3 regions of the Psychrobacillus sp. NPDC096623 genome follow, and region 1 is predicted to be linked to each of the others. Evidence: riboswitches for the same ligand, from Rfam matches in the RefSeq annotation. Region 1 holds a riboswitch; each other region holds the start of a gene.
What was found. Region 1 has a riboswitch for S-adenosylmethionine ahead of metK (methionine adenosyltransferase). Riboswitches for the same ligand answer to the same signal wherever they lie in the genome.
Positions count from the first base shown of each region.

Region 1 (4,219 bases):
AAATTAGTTAATAGTTCATACCATGCGACTAATGGTGATTAATGCTAATTGGATGCTGCTAATAAGTACAGCACATGTTGAGGGTTGAATTTCCTGTAGGCTAAGCAAGCATTGAGGGGAAGCTTTGCTGGTGTAATACTATAATCATATATTTTAATAAACAATTATTAAAAAGAGCCAAATTCAATAGAATTTGGCTCTTTTGATGTTTACTTTATTAAGATAATGGTCCACCTTGAACCGAAATGTCTTCTGAAACTGTTCCGAACTTTTTAAAGTTTTCACGGAATGATTGAGCTAGCTCAGCTGCCTTTTGATCATATGCCTCTTTATCTTCCCAAGCATTACGCGGAATTAGTACCTCTGAAGGAACGCCTTCTACTTCTGTCGGAATCGCTAAACCAAATACTGCATCTGTTGCTGTTTCAACATTGTTTAGTTTGCCATCAATTGCTGCACGAACCATTGTACGTGTGTATGAAAGCTTCATGCGGTTACCTACACCGTATTCTCCACCAGTCCAACCAGTGTTTACTAAGAATACTTGTGCGCCGTGTTCGTCAATTTTCTTCCCAAGCATTTCTGCATATACCGTTGCATGCAATGGTAAGAAAGGTGAGCCAAAGCAAGTAGAGAATACTGGTTGAGGAGAAGTTACTCCACGCTCAGTTCCAGCAAGTTTCGATGTAAATCCACTTAAGAAATGGTACATTGCTTGTTCTTTCGTTAGTTTACTGATCGGAGGCAATACGCCAAATGCATCAGCAGTTAAGAATATTATTGTATTTGGATGACCTGCTACAGATGGGTCTACAATATTATCGATATATTGAATTGGATAAGCAGCACGTGTATTTTCTGTTAATGAGTTATCCGCATAGTTAGCAACGCGTGTTTCCGCATCTACTACAACGTTTTCTAATACAGTTCCGAAAGTGATAGCATCCCAGATTTGGGGCTCATTTTCTCGCGTTAGGTCGATACATTTCGCGTAACAACCACCTTCGATATTAAATACACCGTTATCTGACCAGCCGTGCTCGTCATCCCCGATTAATTTGCGTCCTGCATCCGCAGAAAGAGTCGTTTTTCCTGTTCCAGACAAACCGAAGAACAAAGCAACGTCCCCATCATCCCCAACATTTGCTGAGCAGTGCATTGGTAAAATGTCTTGTTCTGGCAATAAGTAGTTCATAATAGAGAAAATGGATTTTTTCATCTCACCAGCATACTCAGTACCACCGATTAATACCGTGCGTTTTTCCATAGATACGATGATAAACGTTTCTGAACTAGTTCCATCTACTGCTGGATCTGCTTTAAAGTTAGGTGCAGAAAGTATAGTGAAGTCAGTTGTATGTGTTGCAAGTTCTTCCTGTGTCGGACGGATAAATAGTTGATGAGCAAAAAGATTATGCCAAGCGTATTCATTAATAACTTGAATACCTAGACGAGATTCTTTATCTGCTCCTGCATATCCTTTAAATTCGAAGATTTCGTCTTGCTTATTTAAGAAATCAGTCATTTTTTTATATAATGCATCAAAAACGTCAGAAGAAATTGGTTGGTTTACTGAGCCCCAATCGATTTTGTCTTTTGAAATAGCTTCATCTACTATATACTTATCTTGTGGAGAGCGGCCAGTATATTTACCTGTTTCGGCTTTAACTGCACCAGTAGAAGTTAGAACAGCTTCTCCTCTTGTTGTAGCTTTTTCCACTAGTTGTGGCACTGACAATTGGCTGCTAACGTTATTACCTGCTAACAATTCTTTCAGTTCACTCACAGTATCGATTGAATTCATGTTGAATATACCATCCTTTTTTTATATTTCCTCTAAAAAAGAAGAAGTTTTACTAGATATGTGAATTAGTATAACACATTGGAGTGAATAGTCTATACTAATTACTTTAAAATTTTTCTTTTGTGTATAAAATACAAACAAAAATAGTTGACATCTTTTACAGACTTACGTATGATGATAAATTGAACGGATACTCTTATCCCGAGCTGGTGGAGGGGTCAGGCCCTATGAAACCCGGCAACCTGTAATTTTTTATTATTACAAAGGTGCCAAACCTGAGACAAGGTGAAATTCCTTGATTGATAAGAGTGAAAGGTGCTTATGATATTAATGCCTTTCCTCATGTATATTTACGTGAGTGAGGGGCTTTTTTATTGAACATCGCCCTTTATCCTTGTGTGCCAAGTCCGAAACGGCTTCAAGTTAACTTCAATGCACAAAAAATCATATCTTTTAAAAGTGCATGGAATTTTGAATGGCTTGACATGGGAATGAGTACCGTATCAATTCTTGAGAGAAATCTCGCAGGATATAGGAGGAATAATCTATGACACAACGTCGATTATTTACATCAGAATCAGTAACAGAGGGTCATCCAGATAAAATCTGTGATCAAATCTCCGATGCAATTCTAGATGCAATTTTAGCAGAAGACCCAAATGCTCGTGTAGCTTGTGAAACGAGTGTTACGACAGGACTAGTATTAGTTGCTGGAGAAATTACAACATCTACTTATGTAGATATTCCTAAAGTAGTTCGTTCTACTATAAAAGATATTGGCTATACACGTGCTAAGTATGGTTTCGATTCAGAAACTTCTGCTGTGCTTACTTCAATCGATGAACAATCAGCTGATATTGCACAAGGTGTGGACCAAGCTTTAGAAGCTAGAGAAGGCTCCATGAGCGATTCTGACATTGAAGCAATCGGAGCAGGAGACCAAGGTTTAATGTTCGGCTACGCTTGTAATGAAACACCTGAACTTATGCCGCTACCAATCAGTTTAGCGCATAAATTGTCTCATCGATTAGCTCAAGTTCGTAAAGATGAGACGTTAGACTATCTTCGTCCAGATGGTAAAACACAAGTAACTGTAGAATATGATGAGAATAATAACCCGGTTCATATTGATACAATTGTTATTTCAACTCAGCACCATCCAGAAATTACGTTAGAACAAATTCAAAAAGATATTAAAGAAGTGGTGATCAATCCGATTGTTCCTGCAAATTTAATAGATGAAAATACAAAATACTTTATCAACCCAACAGGACGCTTTGTTATTGGTGGACCACAGGGAGATGCTGGTTTAACAGGACGTAAAATCATCGTAGATACGTACGGTGGATATGCACGTCATGGTGGGGGAGCTTTCTCGGGCAAAGATCCAACAAAAGTAGACCGTTCTGCTGCCTATGCTGCACGCTATGTTGCTAAAAACATTGTTGCTGCTGGTCTTGCAGATCGTTGTGAAGTACAACTTGCTTATGCAATTGGTGTTGCTAAGCCAGTTTCTATCGCTGTTGAAACATTTGGTACTGGTAAGGTAGAAGAAGTTGAATTAGTTTCGTATATTCGCGAACTATTCGACCTACGTCCAGCAGGAATTATTAAAATGCTAGACCTTCGCCGTCCAATATACAAACAAACAGCTGCTTATGGTCATTTTGGTCGTACAGACATTGATGTACCATGGGAACAAACAGACAAAGCTGCAGAATTAAAACAAATGGCTGGATTATAAGTAGTATGAACAAAAAAGGCTTTCCTATGACGGAAAGCCTTTTTTCAATGGTGAATATTAAGCGAACGATCAATGATGACATTGAATCGATCGATAAGAGCTAATAATCACTCAATCAGGTGCAAAATCGATCGACCAAGACGAAAATCAATCAATCCACACAAACAAACGGTACGATTATTTACTTCTGAAGCGATTTATAATATTGTCCTTTTTCTACATATTCTCGGATAATTCTTTGAACATCCGCTTTATCCTCGTCATTTAGGTCTCGTACGACTTTTGCAGGGCTCCCTAGTGCTAATGAATTTGGAGGTATTTTTTTACCAGGTGGTACAAGACTTCCGGCTCCAATAAATGCACCTTCCCCAATTTCGGCACCATCTAAAATAATTGACCCCATTCCTATCAATGCACCTTTACGTATTATACAGCTATGTAACGTCACTTGATGTCCTATAGTCACTTCATCTTCTATTATTAGAGCTTTGTTTGGGCTTTGATGTAAACAGCTTAAATCCTGTATACTAACCTTACTTCCAATAATAGTAGGAGCAACATCACCTCTAATTACCGTATTAAACCAAATTGTAGTCTCTGGACCGATTGTCACATCACCTGTTATTGTGACATAATCAGCTATAAAAGCTGAGGCGTCAATAATGGGAGTT
Region 1 covers NZ_JBIWER010000003.1:486,113-490,331, reverse strand. Annotated here, with positions in the region: gene ACIQX2_RS11875 (hypothetical protein) at 1-42, shown strand, start outside; gene pckA (phosphoenolpyruvate carboxykinase (ATP)) at 218-1,804, opposite strand; SAM riboswitch class I at 1,998-2,113, shown strand; gene metK (methionine adenosyltransferase) at 2,352-3,548, shown strand; gene ACIQX2_RS11860 (gamma carbonic anhydrase) at 3,730-4,219, opposite strand, start outside.

Region 2 (4,219 bases), on a different contig from region 1:
GAAAAGCCGATTCATAGGGGTCGGCTTTTTGTATTTTTTTATAATATTAGGTATGATAAAAAGAAAAAGGTGGTACCATATGACAATTCAATTTTACGGTTATCCTAAGTGTAGTACTTGCAGAAAAGCGAGTAAATGGTTAAAGGACAATGGAATTGATTACATAGAAAATCATATCGTAGAAACTCCCCCAACTAAGGAACAACTTCAAGAAATGCATGAGGTAGGTGGATTAGAGCTAAAAAAATTCTTTAACACTTCTGGTATGAAGTATCGTGAGCTTGGACTTAAAGATAAATTATCTACAATGTCAGAAGACGAACAATTATCCATACTTGCTACTGATGGGATGCTTATCAAGCGACCGATTGTTTTTGACGGGAAAAAATTAACGTTAGGATTCAAGGAAGAACAGTTTGAAGACGTTTGGAAGACTTCTTAAAGTGACTTGTTTTTACGATAAAAATATGTGAATATTATAGATGAATGTATTAATAATGGAGAGGGGAACATTTAATGAACACACCTAAGGATTTAAAATACTCAGCAGAGCATGAATGGGTAAAAACTGAAGGCGGAAATGTCCGTATCGGTATTACTGAATTTGCACAATCAGAACTAGGAGATATCGTGTTTGTCGAGCTTCCACAAGTGGGAGATGAGATCAAGGCAGGAGATCCATTCGGTAGTGTAGAATCTGTAAAAACAGTTTCTGAGCTATATGCACCGATAAGCGGTAAAGTGTTAGAAGTAAATTCAGAATTAGAAGATAGTCCTGAATATGTAAACGAATCCCCTTATGAAAATGCATGGATGATCGTTATTGAACCTACTGATTTGGCAGAAGTAGAGGCTTTACTTTCTCCAGAAAAATACGAAGAATTAATTTCACAATAATTATGAAAACGCCGCTTAATAACGGCGTTTTTTTCATATAATATTGGAAAGGGCATAGTTAGGAGAGATGCAAAAATGGCTATTGTCTTTAGTGAAAAAATAATTCTTGTTGAGGGAAGATCGGATAAACTTAAGCTTCTTCAACTTCTTGATGAATCAACAGAAATTATTTGTACGAACGGAACGATATCGAATGTAAAGCTTGAAGAAATTTTAAGTCCTTATGACGGTATTCCTATATATGCGTTTTTAGATGCAGATAAATCAGGAGAGCAAATTCGCTCCGTTGTGCGAAAAGAATACCCAGAAGCAATTCATCTATACACCAATCCAATGTATTGTGAAGTAGCGACTACACCGTTCAAAGTTTTGGCTTCTATTTTAAAAAGTGTTAATATAAAAGTGAAAAGAAACTTTTTACTTTAGGATGATGGAATATGAATGAATGGACTCTTGATCAATGGAATAGAAACAAGAATAGTGGTCAGCTTACAATGTTATATATATATACACCTTTATGTGGAACATGCCAAGTTGCTAGTAAAATGATGCAAGTTGTACAAGAAATGAAGCCTTTTTCTATTGGCCAAGCAAATATTAACTATCTGGGAAATTTTGCTGCGGATTATCAAATCGAAAGCGTTCCATGTTTGCTAATTGCTAAAGGTGGCACGGTATATAAAAAAATATATGCATTCCAATCAGTACCATTTATATTAGATGCGATAAAAAATATTGACGAGCAAGTAGTCTTATGATAACATACGATATACCAAGAAATTAAATAGTGTCACTCTTATTAAGAGAGGTGGAGGGAAGTGCCCTATGAAGCCCGGCAACCGTCATGTAAATGAAATGGTGCCAAATCACGCAAAGCAATTGCTTTGGGAAATGAGAGAATGGATGAATGTTATTAAAATGGATAACGTAAAACCCTTCTGCTCTTTTGCAGGAGGGTTTTTTTAGATAGAAAGGTGGCAAGATTCACATGATTAGTTTAAATAATATTTCGAAAAAATTTAGTACGAAACAAGGTACGATCGTTGCAGTTGAAGAGGTGAATCTTGACATAAAGAAAGGTGAAATTTTCGGCATCATTGGTTATAGTGGTGCAGGTAAAAGTACACTTATTCGTTTATTAAATGGATTGGAAAAACCAACTTCTGGACAAATTATTGTGAACAATCAAGATATCACAAAGATAAATGAAGTGAAGCTCCGTCAGGTAAGACAAAAGGTAAGTATGATTTTCCAACATTTTAATCTGTTATGGTCTAGAACGGTTGCAGAGAATATTGCTTTTCCTTTAGAAATAGCTGGTGTACCAAAAGAACAACGCATAACAAGAGTTAACGAACTAATTGATCTAGTAGGATTAGAGGGTCGCGGACATTACTATCCTTCTCAATTATCAGGCGGACAAAAACAACGTGTCGGAATTGCACGCGCATTAGCCAATCGTCCAGAAGTCCTTCTCTGTGATGAAGCAACCTCAGCATTAGATCCAGAAACTACTGATTCAATTTTGGATCTATTAGTTAGCATTAACGAAAAATTAGGTCTTACAATTGTATTGATAACCCATGAGATGCAGGTTATCCAAAAAATTTGTGGGCGTGTAGCTGTAATGGAAAAAGGGCATGTTGTAGAAGAAGGAAACGTTTTAGATGTATTCCAAAACCCACAGCAGGCAATAACGAAGCGTTTTGTTTCGCAGATCAATGATTCCAATAAAGCTCTACAAACAATCCAACAATTAAAAGAGCTTTATCCAAATGGAAAACTGATTAAACTAGGATTTGTAGGAGAACAAACAGTGCAGCCTATTTTGTCTAGACTTATCAAGCAATTTGATCTCGATGTGAATATTGTTCAAGGCAATATTTCACATACGCAAAATGGCGCATTTGGTACACTAATCCTTCAACTAGAAGGAGATGCATTATTAGTGGATGAGGCTATTCGCTATATTCACGAACAAAAAGTAATTACAGAGGTGATCAACAATGATTAATGATTTATTTCCAAATGTTGATTGGCCTAAAATGTGGGAAGCAACACTTGAAACATTATATATGACTTCAGTATCCACTATTTTAACAGCAATTATTGGACTAGTTCTCGGTCTTCTACTTTTCTTAACTAGTCCACATCAGGCATGGGCCAACAAACTGGCTAATTGGTTAACTGGAGCGTTCGTTAATATATTCCGTTCCATTCCATTTATCATTTTGATCATTTTATTGATCCCATTAACGAAGTTTTTAGTCGGTACAATGCGTGGACCAAATGCAGCATTTCCTGCTTTAGTAATCGGAGCAGCTCCATTTTATGCTCGCATGGTTTTAATAGCACTACGTGAGATAGACAAGGGTGTATTAGAAGCTGCAAAATCAATGGGTGCTAAAACTTCTACTATTATATGGAAGGTATTATTGCCAGAGTCAATGCCTGCTTTAGTTTCGGGAATTACAGTTACAGGTATTTCACTAGTCGGGTATACGGCAATGGCTGGAATCATCGGTGCAGGCGGACTAGGAACTTTAGCTTTCTTAGATGGATTTCAAAGAGGTAGAACAGACGTAACATTTGTCGCAACGATCTTTATATTAATCATGGTATTTATTATCCAGTGGATAGGCGATGTAATTACGACAAAAATTGATAAACGATAAATGGTGTTAGCGAGAATACTCGATCACATAGAAATAATAGATAAAAAGGGAGAGATTTTAGAATGAAGAAGTTTTTAGCTGGAGCTTTATTATCAGTAAGTGCATTAGCACTTGCAGCATGTGGAGAAGAAGATAGTAGCAAACTTGTAGTAGGTGCATCTAACGTACCTCATGCTGTTATTTTAGAAGAAGTTAAACCGATCCTTGAAGAACAAGGAATCGAACTAGTTGTAGAATCTTACCAAGATTATGTACTACCAAACAAAGATTTAGACTCAGGTGATTTGGACGCGAACTACTTCCAACATATCCCTTACTTTGAATCACAAAAAGCTGATTTTGGATATGACTTCGCTAACGCTGGCGGTATTCACATCGAGCCAATCGGTTTATACTCTAAAAAATACGGTTCAATCGAAGAGCTTCCAGAAGGTGCAACTATATTAATGAGTAACTCTGTTGCCGATCATGGACGTATCCTTGCTATGTTAGAAGCAAAAGGTCTTATTAAATTAGCAGATGGTATTGATAAAACAAAAGCAGAAGTTAAAGATATCGTAGAAAATCCTAAAAATCTTGAATTTGACGCTAACTATGAGTCAGCACTAATGGTTCAGTTATATGAAAATGAAGAAGGCGATGCAGTA
Region 2 covers NZ_JBIWER010000005.1:55,344-59,562, reverse strand. Annotated here, with positions in the region: gene ACIQX2_RS13955 (arsenate reductase family protein) at 80-442, shown strand; gene gcvH (glycine cleavage system protein GcvH) at 517-897, shown strand; gene ACIQX2_RS13945 (toprim domain-containing protein) at 973-1,323, shown strand; gene ACIQX2_RS13940 (thioredoxin family protein) at 1,335-1,655, shown strand; SAM riboswitch class I at 1,691-1,795, shown strand; gene ACIQX2_RS13935 (methionine ABC transporter ATP-binding protein) at 1,886-2,911, shown strand; gene ACIQX2_RS13930 (methionine ABC transporter permease) at 2,904-3,572, shown strand; gene ACIQX2_RS13925 (MetQ/NlpA family ABC transporter substrate-binding protein) at 3,635-4,219, shown strand, end outside.
Region 2: it holds a riboswitch for S-adenosylmethionine, as region 1 does, so the genes downstream of both, ACIQX2_RS13935 (methionine ABC transporter ATP-binding protein) here and metK (methionine adenosyltransferase) in region 1, are expected to answer to the same signal.

Region 3 (4,219 bases), on a different contig from region 1:
AAAAAGAACAAAATGAACTGTACCCCAATTGTTAGATACTTTCTAACAATTGGGGTACAGTTTTTCTGAAGCATTCGTAAAACAATATAAAAATTACACACATCAGTTTAAAATAGACGTACTAAATTACATGATTGAACATGGTACCTCTTTAACTGAAACAGCGGGTATCTTTTTGATAGCTCCTCCTTCATCGGTAAGTGTTTGGAGAAACAATTTGAAGCGCAATCACCAAATAAGACAAAGCTCAAATAGTCTATGAATTAAGTCTCCCCCTGTTTATGTTAATCTTTTATCAGAATTTAATCGTTTTACTAAAGAACCAGTTAGTTGAATAAGGGAAATACTGATCTGTATTAGAGATAGGTCGTTATTTTGACTAATTATATTCAGTTATATTAACTAATTACCGGCAAGTTCACCTGATTTACCCAATCCTGAATGAATCGCTCTTGATGCGAGTTCAAATGAGGTAGGTTATTACTGGAAAAGAATCGATGTTCATGACTTTCTTCAGAGCTATGAAGTAATTCTCCTGAAAAACTGCTTGAATGGAATATAATCTGGACACTAAAAACTTTATCTCCATTCTGATATTCTGCAAATCCATCTTCACCTGAATAAAGACCAAACAACTGTAATTGTTCAACTCTTAAACCCGTTTCCTCAAATGTTTCTCGCAAAGCAGTTTCAAGAAATGATTCTCCAGGCTCCATTACGCCTCCAGGAATACCCCAAACATCTCGATCCGTACGATGTTGTAATAAAATTTGATTTTCTTTTTCAATTATAATTCCACAACCTACAGTCATAAGCATTTCATTTCCAATTAACTTTCGAATTGTTTGTATGTAACTCATCATATCCTCCTTGTTTAGTTGCTGAGATTTGTAAATAGGATTTTGATGTGGAATTCGACAGGTCTTTAAATTTTGAAGATGTTATCTATACCTTCTATATATTTAATCTACTACCATTGCATTAACTTTAAATGTTTCCATTCTTGCTAACCTATAGCAAGTGAACAAGCAATTTAAAAATCTGAGGTCATTCCCATTCATAAGGTGTTTCTTGGTACACATAATAGTTCAACCAATTAGAAAATAACAGATGAGTATGAGAGCGCCAAGAGTTCTTTGGTTTTTGTGATGGATCATCGTTTGGATAATAGTTTTCCGGAACGTCTATCTCTACACCTTTATGGATGTCTCTTTTATATTCGTCAGCAAGTGTCGTTGCATCATATTCTAAGTGACCAGTAATCATAATATGCTTTTTATCTTTCGAAATAACTAGGAAAACACCTGCATCCTCTGAACTTGATAATAATAATAGCCGATTGTCTTGTTTAATCTCCTCGTAGGAAACAGCTGTGTAACGTGATACTGGTGCATTAAACTCATCATTAAATCCTCGAACTAAATGTACAGTTGGATCGGTTAAACAATGGTTAAACACCCCAAAACATTTTTTAGGCAAGTCGTATTTTCCGATTCCGTAATGATGATAAAGAGCTGCTTGTGCTCCCCAACAAATATGCAGAACGGACGTTACATGCGTTTTGGACCAATCCATTATTTTCGTCATTTCACTCCAATAATTAACGTTCTCAAATTGTAAATGCTCGATTGGCGCACCAGTGATAATCATTCCATCATATTTTCGATGTTCAATTTTGTTAAATGTCGTGTAAAAAGTATCCAAATGAGTTTTGCTCACATTTTTGGAATCATGGGTTGCCATATGTAAAAAAGTCACATTTACTTGTAGCGATGTATTTCCTAATAATCGTAGTAATTGAAGTTCGGTTTTCTCTTTTTCGGGCATCAGATTTAAAATAATGATGTTTAATGGGCGTATATCTTGGGCTATTGCTCGATCGGTATCCATTATAAATATTTTCTCTTTTTTTAGATGTTCAGCTGCCGGCAATTGTTTAGGAATATTTATTGGCAAATTGTTCTCCCCCTTTAAATTTAAAAACCCTCTTTTCCTATAAAATAAGAAAAGAGGGTGAACGTTTTGCTCTCGATTCTTATCTTTCAAGAAATTATCTTGTAGGAGTTAGCACCTTTCTGACAAGTCAGAGGTTGCTGAAGCTTCAACGGGCCATTTCCCTCAGCTTCTCTTGATAAGAGTTATTTAATTATATTGTTCTTCATTAGAAAATATTAACATGTGTTTTCGAATAATTCAACTTCTTTTAAACTTTGAAACGATTTACTGTATTCGCCAGTTTTTCACTCAAACTTGTTAATGTCTCTGATGCTTCTGCCACCGATTGAATTGCTCGTAATTGCTCATCGGAGGAAGCACTTACTTCCTCACACGCTGCAGCAGTTTGCTCCGAAGTTGCTGCCATCACTTGAATTGTATCTACTACTTGATCTTTATAATTAGAAACCTGTTCGATTTCTATAGACACGGAATCAATAGAAGCTTGCAAATTATTCATCAGTAATGATATTTCACTGAATGTCACTTCTGTATCAATAACAACAGATCCTTGTTCACGGAACGTTTTAATAGTGTCTATCATTTGTTTCCCAACGATTTGAGATTCACTCTGTAGCTCAGTAATAGTTTGTTTTACTTCCTCTGTTGCTTTTGCCGACTGCTCTGCAAGTTTTCGCACTTCATCCGCTACAACAGCAAATCCTTTACCATGTTCACCCGCACGGGCAGCTTCTATACTTGCATTCAACGCGAGTAAATTCGTTTGTGCAGAGATTTCCATAATTGTTTCCATCACACCACCAATTGCTTTTACTCTAATTTCTAATGTTGAAAATAGAGAAGACATTGAAGTGAGATTAGACTCCCAATTTTCGAATGATGATTTTAATTCTCTCATTTGACTTTGTCCATTTGTATTCATGGAATTCGCTTTTGTAGCTATATCAGTCATCACGACTGACTTTTCGTTAATCAGATTTATTTGCTCACTTAAGTGAACAGAGCTCTCCGTAACTTCTCCTGCATCTTCTGCAGATTTTGAGGCACCTTCAGCAATTTCACTCACAGCTAAAGAAACTTGCTCTGCAGAAGCATTTGTTTCCTCTGCAACTGCACTTAAGCTTTCAGAATTGGTTTGTACATCACTAGCAGACTCTTTTACTACTTGTATAATTTCATTCATACTTGTAGCCATTTTATTAAAGTTAGTTGCTAACTGACCTATTTCATCTTTAGATTTAATATTTGCTTGAACGGTTAAATCCCCTTCAGCTATCGAGTCCATTAATTTTTTCAGGTGCTCAATTGGTCTTAAAATATGACTGATGATGAAATACAAGACAATAACTACTGCTGCCTCTATAGCTAATATAATTATTATTAATAAGTTACGAATACTATCTGAAGTTTGATTTATTTTATTCTCCTCATAAACCGCTCCCAGTTTCCATTCCAGTCCTGGCAAGGTTGTAAATACAGTAATATTATTGGTTCCTTCTGTTGCTTCATGTATCTCACCACTTTCAGAAGAACTATTGAGCATTTCCTTAACAGCTGAATGCTCAGATAGATTTTCACCAAATAGTGTCGGATGAACAATAGCATTACCATCTGCATCTACAATAATCGGATAACCTTCATAGCCTAACTCACTATTTGCGACTTTTTCGGTTAACTTCGACAGTAAAATATCAATAGCAAGAACTCCGACCACTTGCCCATCTCTGATAACAGCTTTAGCACCTGAAATTGCATATTCTCCAGTAGCAACATCCACATAAGGTTTAGACCAGCTGAAATTCTCTTTGTTGGAAACAGCATTTTTATACCATTCCCTGGATGTAGGGTCAAAATCTGCACCTAGATCGGCTTCTGGAATTATTTCGATCGTTTTATCCGGCAAGGCTATATAGACAGAAGCCACCGCATCATATAAAGAATTAAATTCATTAAATCTAGTATCTAAATTTTTCTCTAATTGATTAGTTAAGACCTCATCAGTAGCTTTAGCACTATTTGGAAAATCCAATATATCGTTGGAAGTCGATAATTGCAGTATTCCTTTTTCATATGCAGCTAAATAATTCTGAATTGTTGCTGACATTTCATTGATTATAACTTGACTCTGATCGATTAGTTCGTTTTCCGTCTTTTTACTAATTGTACTCGTACTGATTAATATTAGCGGTATCATACTCACAATAATAAGAACAATTACCGTAATAATTATCTTCCATTTTATAGATTTACCCATTTCCAACTT
Region 3 covers NZ_JBIWER010000002.1:723,982-728,200, reverse strand. Annotated here, with positions in the region: gene ACIQX2_RS08350 (NUDIX hydrolase) at 399-860, opposite strand; gene metA (homoserine O-acetyltransferase MetA) at 1,048-1,956, opposite strand; SAM riboswitch class I at 2,033-2,138, opposite strand; gene ACIQX2_RS08340 (methyl-accepting chemotaxis protein) at 2,204-4,210, opposite strand.
Region 3: it holds a riboswitch for S-adenosylmethionine, as region 1 does, so the genes downstream of both, metA (homoserine O-acetyltransferase MetA) here and metK (methionine adenosyltransferase) in region 1, are expected to answer to the same signal.